DNA from 2 places in the Laceyella putida genome. Region 1 is predicted to be linked to the other one. Evidence: riboswitches for the same ligand, from Rfam matches in the RefSeq annotation. Region 1 holds a riboswitch; the other holds the start of a gene.
What was found. Region 1 has a riboswitch for S-adenosylmethionine ahead of mtnK (S-methyl-5-thioribose kinase). Riboswitches for the same ligand answer to the same signal wherever they lie in the genome.

Region 2: linked by a shared signal. The riboswitch ahead of metH (methionine synthase) and the one ahead of mtnK (S-methyl-5-thioribose kinase) in region 1 are both predicted to bind S-adenosylmethionine.

The regions. Positions count from the first base shown of each region.
Region 1 covers NZ_JBHTBW010000015.1:101,349-109,414, forward strand. The annotation lists gene ACFQNG_RS05900 (pyridoxal phosphate-dependent aminotransferase) at 1-793, opposite strand, end outside; gene ACFQNG_RS05905 (carbon-nitrogen family hydrolase) at 900-1,682, shown strand; SAM riboswitch class I at 1,784-1,947, shown strand; gene mtnK (S-methyl-5-thioribose kinase) at 2,018-3,238, shown strand; gene mtnA (S-methyl-5-thioribose-1-phosphate isomerase) at 3,231-4,280, shown strand; gene ACFQNG_RS05920 (TatD family hydrolase) at 4,478-5,281, opposite strand; gene ACFQNG_RS05925 (aldo/keto reductase) at 5,391-6,221, opposite strand; gene ACFQNG_RS05930 (glycosyl hydrolase family 18 protein) at 6,692-8,066, shown strand, end outside.
Region 2 covers NZ_JBHTBW010000005.1:40,067-48,132, forward strand. The annotation lists gene ACFQNG_RS01535 (DeoR/GlpR family DNA-binding transcription regulator) at 1-336, opposite strand, end outside; gene ACFQNG_RS01540 (hypothetical protein) at 720-998, shown strand; gene ACFQNG_RS01545 (DUF2085 domain-containing protein) at 1,013-1,351, shown strand; gene ACFQNG_RS01550 (helix-turn-helix domain-containing protein) at 1,648-2,976, shown strand; SAM riboswitch class I at 3,027-3,138, shown strand; gene metH (methionine synthase) at 3,217-6,660, shown strand; gene ACFQNG_RS01560 (bifunctional homocysteine S-methyltransferase/methylenetetrahydrofolate reductase) at 6,673-8,066, shown strand, end outside.

The DNA of each region.
Region 1 (8,066 bases):
AATTTATGCTTTCAATCACTTCTTCATTGCCCACCGCAAAGCCGACGCGCCAACCCGCCATATTGTACGTTTTGCTCAACGTGTAAATCTCAATTCCCACCTCTTTGGCCCCTGGCGTCTCCAAGAAACTTCGCGGTTTCAATCCATCGAAACCGATGGCGGCATAAGCGAAGTCATGAACAACCAACACATCCCGCTCGCCTGCCTTCCGCACCACCTGGACAAAGAAGTCCGCATCGGCGACGGCGCCGGTCGGGTTGTTGGGATAATTGAGAAACATTAATTTCGCTTTGTCCCATGTCTCGGCGTCGATTGCGTCCAAATCCGGTAAAAACCGGTTTTCCGCCAATAACGGCATCAAGGCCATCTCCGCATCGGCCATGGCGATCCCTGACCAGTAGTCAGGATACCCAGGGTCGGGCACCAGCGCGACATCGCCCGGATTGAGGTAGCACTGAGCAATCTCAACCAATCCGACTTTGCCGCCAAACAGTACCGCTACTTCCGTCCGGGGATTGAGTTCCACCCCATATTCCCGCTTGTAAAACTGGGCGACCGCCTCTTTGAGGAAATCATGCCCGCGAAACGGCGAATATCGATGGTGTTGGGGTTCATCCGCAGCTTGTTTTAACGCCTCTACTATATGCGAAGGAGTGGGCAAATCCGGATTCCCTTGGCCTAAATTGATCACATCATGTCCTTGCGCCTGCAACCGGCCCACCTTGGCGACCAATCGGGCGAAAAACTGTTCAGGAAGGCGATTCAGCGCTTCCGCGCGTTGAAACCTTTTCAAGATTCCTCACATCCACTCTCTCGTAAATGTTCTTGAAATTCTAATGGTTTATGTTATATCGTTGAGGAGAATCTGTCAAAGTCTTTTTTGGGAGGATGTTTCTCCTATGCGATTAAAATGCGCTGTGATTCAAATGGATATCGCCTTCGGGCAACCGGAAAGCAATATGGCCATGGTCGAACGGAAAATTGCCGACGCGGCCACGAATAATCCAGATGTAATTGTCCTGCCAGAATTATGGACCACGGGCTACGACTTGCCGCGCCTGGATGAGATCGCCGATTCCGACGCGGCAACAGTGAAAGCCTTCATGGCAAAGCTAGCCCGACAATACGGCGTCCATATCATCGCCGGTTCGGTCGCCGAGCGGAATGCCGCCGGCACATGGAATACGTTGCTCGCCTTTAACAGCCATGGTGAGCAAGTGGGCGAATACCGGAAGGTGCACCTTTTTCGCCTGATGGACGAGGAGAAATACCTCCAGCCCGGGGAACGCATGGGTTCCTTTGAGCTGGCTGGCATCCCTTGCGCTGGGGTCATCTGCTACGATATCCGTTTCCCCGAATGGATCAGGAAACATGTTGTCGCCGGTGCGCACGTGTTGTTCGTCGTCGCGGAATGGCCGATGCCGCGACTCTCCCACTGGCGTAATCTGCTCATCACCAGGGCCATCGAAAATCAATGCTATGTCGTCGCATGCAACCGGGTGGGCAGCGATCCCAACAACACCTTTGCCGGCCACTCGCTCATCGTCGATCCCTGGGGGGAGATCGTGGTTGAAGCGGGGGCGGACGAACAAACCTTGTTTGCGGAGATCGACCTGGATCAAGTGACCCACATCCGCAAACAAATCCCCATCTTCACGGATCGTCGTCCGGATTTGTATTAAGCCGAACCACCACAGGCAATCAATTTATTCTGTTGACAATCTTCTACACAAAAGTGTATTATTCCATTAACAATCTTAAGACAACGGCATATGGAAGTAGTCTCTTATCCAGAGCAGGTGGAGGGAAATGGCCCGATGAAGCCCAGCAACCGACCGTAATACCATCGCGAGATGGGGCACCTCGTCAACACAAGAGGAGCCGTGGTGCAAACCACGCAAGGCACGGTGCTAATTCCAGCAAAACGATGATTTTGCGAGATAAGAGGTTTGGAGCGTATGATCCGAGCCTCTGACAGGAAGAGGCTCTTTTTATATGCCCTGAAGGAGGACTTCCAGTGAGCCTGCAAACAAAAAAACCGTATGAAGCATTGACAACGGAAACAGTGGTTCAAGTCGTTGCGCCATTAAATCACTTCGATGATGTGAACCAATTGGAGATAAAAGAAATCGGAGATGGGAACTTAAACTATGTCTTCCATCTGGTTGAACCCGCCACGGGCAAGTCGCTGATCGTCAAACAAGCCCTTCCTTATGCCAAAGTTGTTGGCGAAAGCTGGCCACTCACCTTGGACCGCGCGCGGATCGAGAGTGAGGCGCTCATCAAAGCGGGAGAATATGTCCCCGCACTCGTTCCCAAAGTGTATCATACAGACAGGCAATTGGCCTGCACGGTCATGGAAGATCTCTCCGACCATCTCATTCTGCGCAAAGGCTTGATCCAAGGGGAAGTCTACCCCAAGTTGGCGGAACACATCGCCACATTCCTCGCGCAAACCTTGTTTCATACCAGTGACTTTTTCCTTCATCCCTTTGTCAAAAAGGAGCAAGTGAAGGCGTTTATCAATCCTGAACTTTGCAAAATCACAGAAGACCTGGTATTTACAGACCCTTTCTTCAATCATGATACGAATGATTTCCCTGAAGAATTGAAATCCTCTGTCGAGAGACTGTGGAACGATCAAACGTTGAAGCGGGAAACGGCCAAGTTGAAGCATGCCTTCCTGACGCGCGCGGAAGCCTTGCTGCATGGGGACTTGCATACTGGCAGCATTTTCGTCACGACTGATTCAACCAAAGTGATTGACCCGGAATTCGCTTATTATGGTCCAATCGGCTTTGACATCGGGCAATTCTTCGCCAATCTCGCGCTCAGTTATCTCTCCCACTTCCATCACAGCAAAGACCAGCATAAACGGCAACAGTTCCAAGCGTATCTGCTCAATGTGATTGAAGATACCTGGACCCATTTCACCGAGCAGTTCAGCCAACTGTGGCACAGCAAAGGGCAAGAGGCCTACATGCAAGTGGCCGGGGTGGAAGAGGATTTCTTTGCCCAAGTGCTTGAAGATGCAATCGGGTTCGCAGGCTGTGAAGTGATCCGCCGAACGATCGGCTTGGCCCATGTCGCCGATCTCGATTCGATTGAAGACCAAGCATTGCAGTTGAAATTAAAGGAAAAAGCTCTCGCATTGGGAAGCACGCTGGTGAGAGAGCGCAAACAACTGACGAGGATTTCCCGGTTTCTGGAAACGATCAGGGGTGTCGCCCATGCTTAGATCGATCGAGTATAAAAAGGATCATGTGCTGATATTGGATCAGCAACTTCTGCCTCATGAAACGGCCTATGTGCGCTGCGCGACGACTGCCGAGGTGTGGGAATGCATTCGGGCGTTAAAGGTACGGGGAGCCCCCGCCATCGGCATGGCCGCCGCCTTTGCCCTCGCCGTCTGGGCCAATCGTTCTCGGCTTTCCACCTTGCCCGCCTTTTTGGAATCGCTTGAGCGGGAACGGGACTATCTCGCTTCATCCCGGCCCACCGCGGTTAATCTCTTTTGGGCATTGGATCGCGTCATGTCCAAAGCGACAACGGCAACCGGCGTGGAAGAAGCCAAACGCCTGATTGAAACGGAGGCGCTGGCCATTCAGGCGGAAGATGAAGCCGTCTGCAAAAGCATTGGTGAACACGCCTTATCCTTACTGGCGGACGGTGATGCCATCCTCACCATCTGCAATGCCGGAGCGATTGCCACCGCTCGCTATGGCACGGCTCTGGCCCCGCTCCATCTGGCAAAGGAACGCGGCATCGGCCTGTCCGCTTATGCCTGTGAAACACGCCCACTCCTGCAAGGGGGCCGCCTGACCACATGGGAATTGCAACAAGCGGGGGTGGACGTCACCTTGATCAGTGACAGCATGGCGGCCTATACGATGGCCACCAAAAAGATCGCCGCTGTCATCGTCGGTTGTGACCGTGTCGCGGCCAATGGGGATACCGCCAACAAAATCGGCACGTTTGGCTTGGCTGTTCTGGCAAAGGAATTCAATATTCCGTTCTATGTCGCCGCTCCGCTGTCGACGGTCGACTTGTCCACCGCCACGGGAGATGAGATCCCGATCGAAGAACGGGCTCCGGAAGAAATCACCCATTTCCAAGGCCAACCCATTGCCCCCGCGGGCACCAAGGTGTTCAACCCGGCCTTTGATGTGACACCACATCGCTATATCACCGCCATCATTACGGAAGCGGGAATTGTGCGGAACAACTATGCGGAGGCGCTATCTCGGTTGAAGCGAACAGAGCATGCCGCCGCACAATGAAACAAGAACCCCCGGCGCACCCACTCACCATTGGGCACGCCAGGGGGTCTTCTCGTTTCAAGCCGCTTGTTATCAAATAGGAGGAAGGAGAAGGTACTCGAAAAATATTATAAACCAATGATTCTATTTTTAGCAATAATCATTCATTTGTATGGAAGGTGAGCGAGAAAACGCACCCGCACCAGCCCTTCCGCCACTCACCCGATAAACCGCCATGTATTGTCGATGATCTGCTGCCTTAGTGATGAGGCCTCTTCCCCACGCAGTTTTGCCAACTCCCGCAGCGTTCGTTCGATCATCAGGGGATGGGTGCGTTGCCCTCTCCAAGGTCCTTCGTGCGGCCAGGGGCCATCCGTTTCCAACATGATGAGGTGACGGGGATAGGTTGCCGCTATTTTTCGGGTTTCTTCCTTATATAGCAGATCAGGCGTGAATGAAACATAGATTTCCCGCTCCGCCAGCTGGCGAAGTGTCGCCGAGTCCGTCTTGAGCCAATGGAAATGGACACGGGAGAGTGGATGCCGGTCGAGATGGGCCAATATCGTGCGGACATCTTCACTGACCCCATGCAGAATGACAGGCTTCTGCAAACGGCTGGCCAGTTGCAGCCATTGGTCCAAGAGCTCCAAGTAAGGGGCTTCCTCCCACTCGCTTCCCTCTGCGATCCGCTTCCGCCGCAAGTAATACGGCAGGCCAATTTCCCCGATGGCATCGATCTCCCGCTGATGCGTTTCAATCCAAGCGATCAGCTCATCCGGCGCCTGGGGAGGCTGTTCTGGGTGAAACCCGCAAGCTGCGTATACTTTATCAGGATAACGCCGTTTTAGTTCCAAGGTCCGCTGTGAGGAAGCAAAGTCCATCGACACGGCGATCATGCCGATGAGGGCGGGATCAGCGCACATGTCGGCAATCTCGTCGTCTGTGTATTTTTCGAGGTGAATATGGGCGTCGAACAGCATGATGGGATTCCTTTCCATTTGCATTTTTAGTCGGTCTACCATGTTCCCAGCCTTTCTTAGCGATTGTTTTTTGTGAGCTTAGAAAGACTGGACTCCGCTTGGCGGAGTTCGATGATAAAAAAATCCCCCGGTTTGGGGGATGTGTCTGGTTTTAAAAATCGAAGTTGTCGGGATCCGGACCGAAGCGATGGTGCTTATCCAACGCGTCGATGCGCGCCATGTCTTCTTGGCTCAACTCAAAATCAAACACATCGGCGTTTTCTTGAATGCGATGCGCTTTGACCGATTTTGGAATCGTGACCACCCCGTGTTGCAGGTCCCAACGCAAGACGATCTGGGCTGGGGTTTTGCCGTATTTCTCCGCCAATTCCTGCAGAAGCGGGACATTGACCACTTCGCCCTGCATTAACGGGCTCCATGCTTCCAACTGAATGCCTTCTTGTTTGCAGAAGGAGAGGAGTTCTTTTTGCGCCAAGTACGGATGGAACTCAACTTGGTTTACCATGGGCTTCACTTCACTGTCAGTCAGCAGGTCTTGCAGATGGTGAATTTGGAAGTTGCTTACCCCAATCGCCCGCACCTTGCCGTCTTTATAGAGCTTCTCCAACGCTTTCCATGTTTCTTTGTACTTCCCTTTCACAGGCCAATGAATCAAATAGAGGTCAATATATTCTAAACCCAGTTTGGTACGGCTTTCTTCAAATGCCTTGAGGGTGGACTCGTATCCTTGGTCGGCATTCCACACTTTGGTGGTGACAAACAACTCTTCCCGTGGCACACCTGCCGCTTTGATGGCTGCGCCCACCCCTTCCTCGTTTTTGTATACCGCGGCGGTGTCGATGCTGCGGTATCCGGCTTGAATCGCTGCCTTCACCGCGTTTTCCACTTCTTGACCCTCTTTAACTTGCCATACGCCCAATCCCAACCACGGCATCTTCACGCCATTATGTAATACCGTTGCATCTGCCAAATGTTTTGCCATGCGATCTCCCCCATTTCACAAGCATATCCAGAGGTATTTTCCCCTCTATCATACAATTAAAACATAAGGTACTAGAAATAAGATAGTCTTATTACCCACATTATAGAACATGTCAAATAAATCGTTTCCGCACTCCTTAGCCCCTTGACAGGCGACATCCGGCAACCAAGTCGCCTGCACCTCGTCGACACGACTTCCGCAGTCTTAAAAGAAGCGCTAAGACTCTTTGCACACCAAAGCGCCAAGCGGCTCTCCGTCTTTTCGCTCTTATTCCCATCAACGGCAAAGACCGAATTGTGAAATGTATGGGAAATGTCCAAAATGCCGCTTTCCAAGTTCTTTTAAAACATCTAATATATCAATATGCACATAGGCTTTTTCATGGAGATAACCCGCTTTTCTTATGGCAGGACAAGAGTTCGAAATCAAGAAAACATTCTGCACCTTAAACGGAAAGGAAAAAATTTATGGTGACCAATCAAACAAAAAAAATCGCCATTATCGCAGGTGCCATTGGAGCCTTAGCGTTGATCGGAGGCGGAATTTTCTATTTCGCCAACGCCGAGAGCGAAAAGACGGCAGCAAAGACAACCCAGGCCCCAGTCGCCAAGATTGAAGAATCTACTGAAGATTACAACGACGACACGAATGTTGAACTGGCCGAAGAGGCTGATGTAACCCATACGAACACACCAGCGGAAAAGAAACAAGTCCAACGCCAGATCCAAAAAATCCTTGTCGCTCACAACAATGTACCGAATAACGCGAATCGAAACACCCGTCCAACCCCAACCGCGCCAAGTGGGAGCGAAGGCACACATGACAGCACCCAAACAGGGAACGGCACAAAACCAGCGCCTACCGCTCCAGCAGGTCAAGTGAAACCGGGCGAACAGCCCCAACCGACACCACAACCAGCGAAGCCGACGGAAAAGCCACCAGCCGTCAAGCCTGTCCCATTACCAGCACCCTTGCCGGATAAGTCAACTCAACCGACAACGAAGCCGACGGAAAAGCCCGCCCAGCCTCAACCACAACCGAATAAGCCACCAACTCAACCACAACCGAATAAGCCACCAACTCAACCACCGGCCGAAAAGCCAACCAACCCGACCGAACCTGGTGAAGTGAAAGAGCAAGGCTTGCAGGTGACCGCTTGGTATCCATTCTGGGGTGGCAAAGCGGCACAGACGGCAGTGGCGCAACAGCCGATCAAAAAGATTGATTTGTTCTATTATGAATTGAAAGAAGACGGCACAGTCGGCTTAATGCAATACGCCAAACCAGTCAGCCAAGAAGTGTTGACCGCCGCCCGTCAAAAAGGCGTGCAAATCAATGCCACTATCACCAATGCCGGGGGCTGGTCCAACTTCAACGAAGGGGCAAACCGTTTACATGAACAGATCTCCACACCAGCGGCCCGCAGCAAATTAACCGATACATTGGTTCAATTTGCGATAACGAACAAATTTGATGGCTTAGATATCAATTTTGAAGTCATCTATGGCAAAGATCGTGACAATTTCTCCTTGTTTATGGAAGAGCTCTCCGCCAAGCTGCATAAACACAACAAAAAGTTATCCATATGCGCTTATGTAAAATTCTCCGAACCGGGCAATTGGGACGGTAACCTGGCCCAAGATTGGAAGCGGCTCGGACAAGCCGTTGACGAATTCAAAGTGATGGCCTACAACTACAGCATGGCCTCACCGGGACCCGGTGCGCCAGTGAATTGGCTGGATCAAATCATCCAATTCGGAAAAAAACAAATGCCCGCCAAAAAGTTGTTCATCGGTTTGCCTTCATATAGCTATGAATGGAATTTGAATACAGGCCAACGTTATA
Region 2 (8,066 bases), on a different contig from region 1:
ATGCGGCACCATTTCCAGCGTGGTGCTGCCGGCGTCAAGATAGAGGCAATCGCCGGGTTCTACCAACGAAGCGGCCAAGGCGGCGATCCGTTGCTTGGCTTGAAGGTTTTTGGTTGATTTTTCGGCGATGCTGGGTTCAGTTCCCTTGGTTTGCAACTGGGTGGCCCCTCCGTGGATGCGTTTGAGAAGGTGGCGCTGCTCCAGTTCAATCAAATCCCGCCGGATCGTAGATTCGGAGGAATCAGTCGCTTGGACGAGCTCTTGCAATTTGACTACGCCCTGTTGTTTCAACAGATTCAAAATAACTTGGTGACGTTGTAGTGTAAGCGTATTCACTCACCTCTCTTCTCCCTATATTAGCGAAAAGTTTTCAATCAATCAATCATAATCTATCATTTTCTATCAATTTCCTTCATCGGGTGACGGGTTTTGAGCGCTGCCATAGCAAATACATCAACCGATAAAATGTTTTGAAATAGATATTTTAACCTTTTGTAACCAATCTATCATAAGTGAAAGTGGGAAAATGTTTACTGTGAAAAGAATGTTATTGATAAAAACATGACTGTATGTCGTGTGCGAATGAAGATAGAAAGGGTAGTCTAGAGGGGGCTTGCTAGCCTGAGCAGTTATGATAAAAAAGTGAATCATCTGTCATGGGCGGCTACTTTTACCATGTGCCGCGCCAAACGAACAGTGGCAAGAAAGGGGGAAGTCGTTTGTTCTTTGTGTGCTTGACGCTGATTTTGCTGGTGGCGGTCGCCGCGGGCATCTTATTCACGCAAGGGATGGTGATGGAAGGGGGCGTCTGTTTGGCGGTGAGCATCGCTCTCTTTATCTTGTGGCTTTTCTTTTATTCGCGTCTTCGGAAGAAGAAGCGGGAAGATGACGGGCTGAGAGGCTGCCTCGACTGTCTTGACTGCCTCGATTGTTCCGCGGATTGCTCCACCATGCACCCGTTTAGACGCATGGACTGTGACTGTGTGGATTGTACATAGAGGAGGGGAATGCGGTGAACCGTTGGCTTCACAGGTTGATGATCGTTCCCTGCCATCGCAAACCGGAGCGGTGTTTTAATATGGGCGGACAACCCTTGCCCATTTGCGCGCGTTGCACGGGGATATTGCTGGGGTATTTTTTTATTCCGGCGATGTTATTGATCACACCCCCACTCCCTTGGGCAGTGGGGATGCTGGCCCAGCTTCCCATGCTCATCGATGGGGGAACGCAGTCGTTGGGCTTGCGGCTGAGCAATAATGGGGTCCGTGTTGTGACGGGATTGCTCAGCGGCTGGGGGTTGTCTGTCATCGTGGTGGCAGGAGCCCGGGGATTGGTTGAATTAATCAAATAGCCCCAAAACGGTAAGTTTGTCGCGACGCTTCATTCTATTGGAACGATGGTTGTTGCAGTAAAATATTTCTGTATTGGAAAAGAGACGAAAATAAAGTCTCTTTTTCCTTCGTTTTTTCAGATTATTCCTCTTTTTATGTGTTATTGCGGAGCGATGAAAGGGTAAGAATTAAAAAATGAAGTCTATGGAAAAAATTACACTCCTTAATTTGGAAATATTTATATGTTTATTCCTTTATAAAATGAAATAGATGGAGTAATATAGAAATAACAAGTATTCGGAAAGGATAGGTCGCGATGAACATTTTGGAAATGAGCGAAGTTGGCAAATATATCCGTAAAGTGAGAAAAGAAAGAGGATTGAGATTGGAGGACCTCTCTGACGAGCATATTTCCACAGCTACGATCAGTAACATTGAACGTGGCGTTCCCCATGTGAATAAGGATAAAGTCCTTTATCTCATGAACAAGCTCGGCCTCGATTTGAGTGAAGTGCCTGACATGGTCGAAAAGGATACGGGCAGCATCGAAAGTTTGCAGGTGAAGTTCACCGCGATCGAAACCATGATCCAACTTGGAAACACTCAACGTGCTTTGGCTCTTTTGTCCGATTTATCCGATGAGGTTTTATCACAACATCAAGCGACAATCCACTACCTGAAAGGGCGGATTCATTTGGCGAAACGGGATTGGCGCAAAGCCGAACGGGAGTTGAGTGAAGCGATTCGCCTCGCTTACCAGGACCCTTATTCGCCCAAAGCCAATCTGGAAGCGGCCAGTTACTTATGCTTATCAGAATGCCGCGCGCAGCATAAAGACTGGGAACAGGTATTGAAATATGTCGAACGGGGTTTGGATGCTTTGGTGGGTGAAGAAGAAAGCTTCGAACAAACTCCTGTGAAGCTCTCGTTGGCCCGCATTAGAAGCTTGCACAAACTGGGACGCACGGATGAAGCGTTGCGCGGAATTGAACAAGTGTGGACACGGCTGCCTGAGATCCGTTCGCGCCAGCTGGTGATTCAGATGTATACGATCAGAGCCGAACTCCTGCGCGAGATGAAGCTTTATCAAGACGCGATACGCTATGCCCGTGAAGGGAGCCAAATCGCTGTCAGCAGCAAAGAATACGATGAGATGTTCCATTTATGGTCGGTATTGGCCCATGCATATAAGGAAGCGGGCCAATTGGTCGACGCGGAGACGGCTTTCGAATTCGTGCTGGAGCTGGGAGACTACTTGAGCAATAAAGAGGAATGGGTGCGAGCGATCTGCTCCTTGGGGCAAGTGTATCTCATGCAAGGGAAAATGGAACAGGCGAGAGAAACGTTGAAACAAGCCTTGGAACTGGCGGAACGGATTCATCATGGCATGTTGACGAGCGCGGCGCTCATCTTGCTGGGACAAGTCATGAAAAATATGAACCATTACCTGGACGCGATTGAATATTTTAAGCGCGCGGGGAAAGTGGCCGACAAAAACAAATGCAAAGAGAGCGTGTACCTGTGCTATTATGAACTGGCAGATTGTTATGAAAAAATGGGGGACGTGGAGAAGTTCAAAGAAGCGACAGAACGGATGTACCGTACGCAAAAAGAAATGAACAAATCGCGTCGGATCTTTGAATAACCATTGACATAACATAGAAATATCGGTATATTATTAGAATATAAAATGATCTCTTATCCAGAGCGGTGGAGGGACTGGCCCGATGAAACCCGGCAACCTGTTGGATCATGCCAATGTGGTGCTAATTCCAGTCAGAGAGTTGATCTCTCTGAAAGATGAGAGCTACAAGTGAGCGGCTAACACCTTTCATCTTTCGGAGATGTGAGGTGTTTTTTATTTTTAGCAGAGGATGGGATAGGCATGGGTAAACAAAGTGTGGTTGAGCGAGTGAAAGAGAAGATCCTGATCTTGGATGGCGCGATGGGGACGATGTTGCAACAGGCGGGACTGACCGCGGAGGATTTTGGTGGAGAAGCCTTGGATGGATGCAATGAGATGTTGAACCTGACCCGGCCTGATGTGATTGAATCGATCCATGATGCCTATTTCGCCGCAGGAGCCGATATTGTGGAGACCAACACGTTTGGCGCGACGCCCGTGGTGCTGTCGGAGTATGAAATTCCTGAATTGACAGAAGAGATCAACTTGGCGGCGGCTCGGTTGGCCGTGAAGTCGTGCCAAAAGTTTTCCACTCCGGAATGGCCGCGCTATGTGGCCGGGGCGATGGGACCGACGACCAAAACCCTGTCCGTCACCGGGGGAACCACCTTTGACGAGTTGATTGAAGGGTATTATCGGCAGGCGAAAGCTTTGATTCAAGGCGGGGTCGATTTCTTGCTGTTGGAAACTTCGCAGGATACGTTGAACGTCAAAGCGGGAAGCATTGGGATTCAGCAGGCATTTGCCGAGCTGGGCGTGGAGCTGCCCGTGATGATATCCGGCACGATTGAGCCGATGGGAACGATGCTCGCGGGGCAGACCATCGATTCCTTTTACATTTCCATCGAACATTTAAAGCCGTTTGCCGTGGGGTTAAACTGTGCGACGGGACCCGAGTTTATGACCGACCATATCCGCTCATTGGCGGGCATGGCGCGGTGTGCCGTCAGCTGTTATCCCAACGCCGGATTGCCTGATGAAAACGGGAATTATCTGGAAACACCAAGTGCCCTGGCCCAAAAAGTGGCGGAGTTTGCGGCGAATGGCTGGCTCAACATCGCCGGCGGGTGTTGCGGCACCACGCCGGATCACATTCGGGCGATGAGTGAAGCGCTCAGAACCATCGCGCCACGCCAGCCACAGGCGGCCCATGCCCCGGCGGTTTCGGGGATCGAAGCGGTTTTTCTTGAAGACAATCGTCCCATCCTTGTGGGTGAGCGGACCAATGTGATCGGCTCGCGCAAGTTTAAGCGGTTGATTGCGGAAGGGAGTTATGAAGAAGCGTCTGAGATTGCGCGCAAACAGGTGAAAGGGGGCGCCCAGATCATCGACATCTGTTTGGCCGACCCCGACCGTGACGAATTAGCTGATATGGAACGGTTCTTGGCATTTGTCACCAAGAAAGTCAAAGCGCCGCTGATGATCGACTCCACCGACCCGCAAGTGATCGCCCGCGCTTTAACGTATTCGCAAGGAAAAGCGGTGATCAACTCCATTAACTTGGAGGACGGCGAGGAGCGGTTCCGAGAGGTGTTGCCGCTGGTGAAGCAATTTGGGGCCGCCGTTGTCGTGGGGACCATTGATGAACAAGGAATGGCGGTATCGCGTGAACGGAAGCTGGAAGTGGCGTTGCGCTCGCATAAGCTGTTGGTGGAAGAGTATGGGCTTGAGCCGGAAGACATCATCTTCGACCCCTTGGTGTTTCCGGTGGGCACAGGGGATGAACAATACATCGGCTCGGCCAAGGAGACGGTGGAAGGCATCCGTTTGATCAAAGAAGCGCTCCCCCGCTGCGCCACGATATTGGGGGTATCCAACGTATCCTTTGGGTTGCCGCCCGCCGGTCGCGAAGTGCTGAATGCCGTTTACCTGTATGAGTGCACTAAAGCGGGGCTCGATTATGCCATTGTGAATACGGAGAAATTGGAGCGCTACGCTTCGATTCCGGCAGAGGAGCGCGAATTGGCGGAAAGGTTGCTATTCGATACCAACCACGACAATTACGAATCCGTCTTGGCCCAATTTACGGCTTTCTACCGCGAGAAAAAAGTGGAAGAGAAAAAGCAACTCGACCACTTGACCTTGGAAGAACGGTTGGCGCGCTATGTGGTGGAAGGCAGCAAAGATGGCCTCTATCCCGATTTGGACGAAGCACTGACGAAGTACAAACCGCTCGATATCATCAATGGTCCGCTGATGGCTGGGATGGATGAAGTTGGACGCCTTTTCAACGATAACCAGTTAATCGTCGCGGAGGTGTTGCAGAGTGCGGAAGTGATGAAGGCGGCGGTGGCCCATCTCGAACCGCACATGGACAAAATGGACACGCATGCGAGAGGGAAAGTGATCTTGGCGACGGTGAAAGGCGATGTCCATGATATCGGCAAAAACTTGGTTGAAATCATCATGGCCAATAACGGCTATCAAGTGGTCAATCTCGGCATTAAGGTGCCACCGGAACAATTGATTGAAGTGGCGCGGCGTGAACGGCCCGACATGATCGGCTTGTCCGGCTTGTTGGTGAAATCGGCCCAACAGATGGTGATCACCGCGCAAGACTTGAAAAAAGCGGGTATCCATGTGCCGATGTTGGTCGGTGGGGCGGCGTTGTCGCGCAAGTTTACGGAGACGCGGATTGCGCCGGAGTACAGCGGCCCAGTCTTGTACGCGAAAGATGCGATGAATGGCCTTGATTTGGCCAACCGTCTGATGAGTCCGGATGAGCGGGCGACACTCGAAGCGGAACTGAAGGCGAAGCGGTCCAAAGCGGAAGCGGCGGCGACGGAAGTCAAAGTGAGTGTGGTTGTGGCCGAACGGCGGGTCAGTGACGTCAATCGCCAAGCGCCTATTTTCATCCCGCCGGATTATGAGAAGCACGTGTACCGCGATGTCCCGCTCAAGCAGCTCCACCCTTATATCAATGACCAGATGCTCCTGGGCAAGCACCTTGGCTTAAAAGGGAATGTGGCGGAACTTTTGGCCGCTGGAGATGAAAAGGCGCGCCAATTGAAGGAGCAAGTTGATGAAGTGTTTGCTTTGGCGGCAAGCGAAGGGTTGATCCGTCCGCAAGGGTGTTATCGGTTCTTCCCGGCGCAAGCAGATGGCGACACCATCTTGATTTATGATCCTGAAAATCATGACCGCGTCATCGAACGGTTCACCTTCCCGCGGCAAACGAAGGGATCTTACCTCTGTTTGGCTGATTTTGTGCGTCCCGTGGAGTCGGGGGAGATGGATGCGGTCGGTTTCTTCGCCGTCACCGCCGGACTGGGGGTTCGCGGCCAGGCGGAGAAATGGAAAGAGCAGGGTGATTACTTGCGGTCCCACTTGTTGCAAGCGCTGGCGCTGGAGACTGCGGAAGGATTTGCGGAGCGGATTCATCAGGTGATGCGCAATGCCTGGGGGTTCCCAGATCCTGTCACCATGACGATGAAAGAACGATTCGCCGCCAAATATCAAGGGATACGCGTATCGTTCGGATATCCGGCTTGTCCCGATTTGGAAGATCAAGTCAAGTTGTTCCGCCTGCTTGGGCCGGAAGAGATCGGAATCGAGTTGACGGAAGGGTTTATGATGGAACCGGAAGCGTCCGTATCGGCGATGGTATTTGCACATCCTGAGGCCCGTTATTTCAATGCGGTGTAAGGAGGAAAAAAGATGGGCAAGCCAAATTTAATTGAACGGTTGCGTGACGAGCTGCTTGTGGGCGACGGGGCGATGACCACCTACTTATACCAACAGGGTGTCTCCATCGGGGATTGCACGGAAGAGTTGGTGCTTAGCGACCCCAACCTGGTGGCGAGTGTGCATCAGGCTTACTACGAGGCGGGAGCGCGTGTGATTGAAACGCATACGTATGGCGCCAATCGTGAACGGCTGACGCGTTACGGCCTGGAAGGGAAAGTGACACGCCTCAACCGGGAAGCGGTGCGCTTGGCGCGCGAAGCGGTTGGAACCGACGCCTATGTCCTGGGCTCGATCGGTTCCATCTGCGCCGGGCGCGTGCCCGTTTACGATGAGGAAGAATATCGTGACATGTATGAAGAACAAGCAACCGCTTTGTTGCATGCCGGGGTAGACGGAATCTTGTTGGAGACATTCCTGGATGTCAAGGAGATGTTGCTGGCGGTGGAAGTGATACGTCCTCTGACCAAGTTGCCCTTGATCGCCCAGTTTTCGATGCTGGAAGTGGGCAGGACGCGTGATGCCTACTCGATCACGGAAGCGTATCAACTATTGGCTGAGCAGGGGGTGGATGGAGTCGGGCTCAATTGTCGCTTGGGACCGATGGAGTTATTGCGCGGCTTGGAGAAAACGGTGGTGCCTGACGGATTGATCCTCACCGCTTTTCCCAACGCCAGTCGGTTGGGGATCAGCGATGGGGAGTTGTCGTACAAATCCAATCCCGCCTATTTTGAGGAAACGGCCGAATTATTGGTGGAGCAAGGGGTTAGCTTGTTGGGCGGTTGCTGTGGCACCACCCCGGAGCATATCCGGTTGCTCGCGCAAAGTCTTCATGGCAGAAAGCCAGTGCCTCGGCGCAATCCGGAACGAGAGGTGTCGAAACAACCGCCCGCTTTGGAGTTGAAGGAACGGATCAAGCCGACGGTGGCTGAAAAAGTGCGGCATGAACGGACGATCATCTGTGAGTTTGACACCCCCAAAGACCTGGATATCTCCTCCTTTCTGCATGGGGCTGAACGGTTGCACCAAGCAGGGGTGGACGCGATCACGATGGCGGACAATTCATTGGCAACCGCCCGCATGAGCAATCTGGCTTTGGGTGCGATATTGAAAGAAAAGTTGGGGATTGAACCGCTTGTTCACCTTACCTGTCGCGACCGCAATCTGTTGGGGCAACAATCCCATTTGATGGGGCTTCACGCCTTGGGCATTGACCAAGTTCTTGTGATCACGGGAGACCCGACCCGCATGGGCGATTTGCCAGGAGCTAGTTCCATTTATGATGTCACCTCATTTGAGTTGATTCGGATGGTAAAGCAATTGAATGAAGGGATTTCTTTTGCCGGACGCCAGCTGAAGCAGAAGGC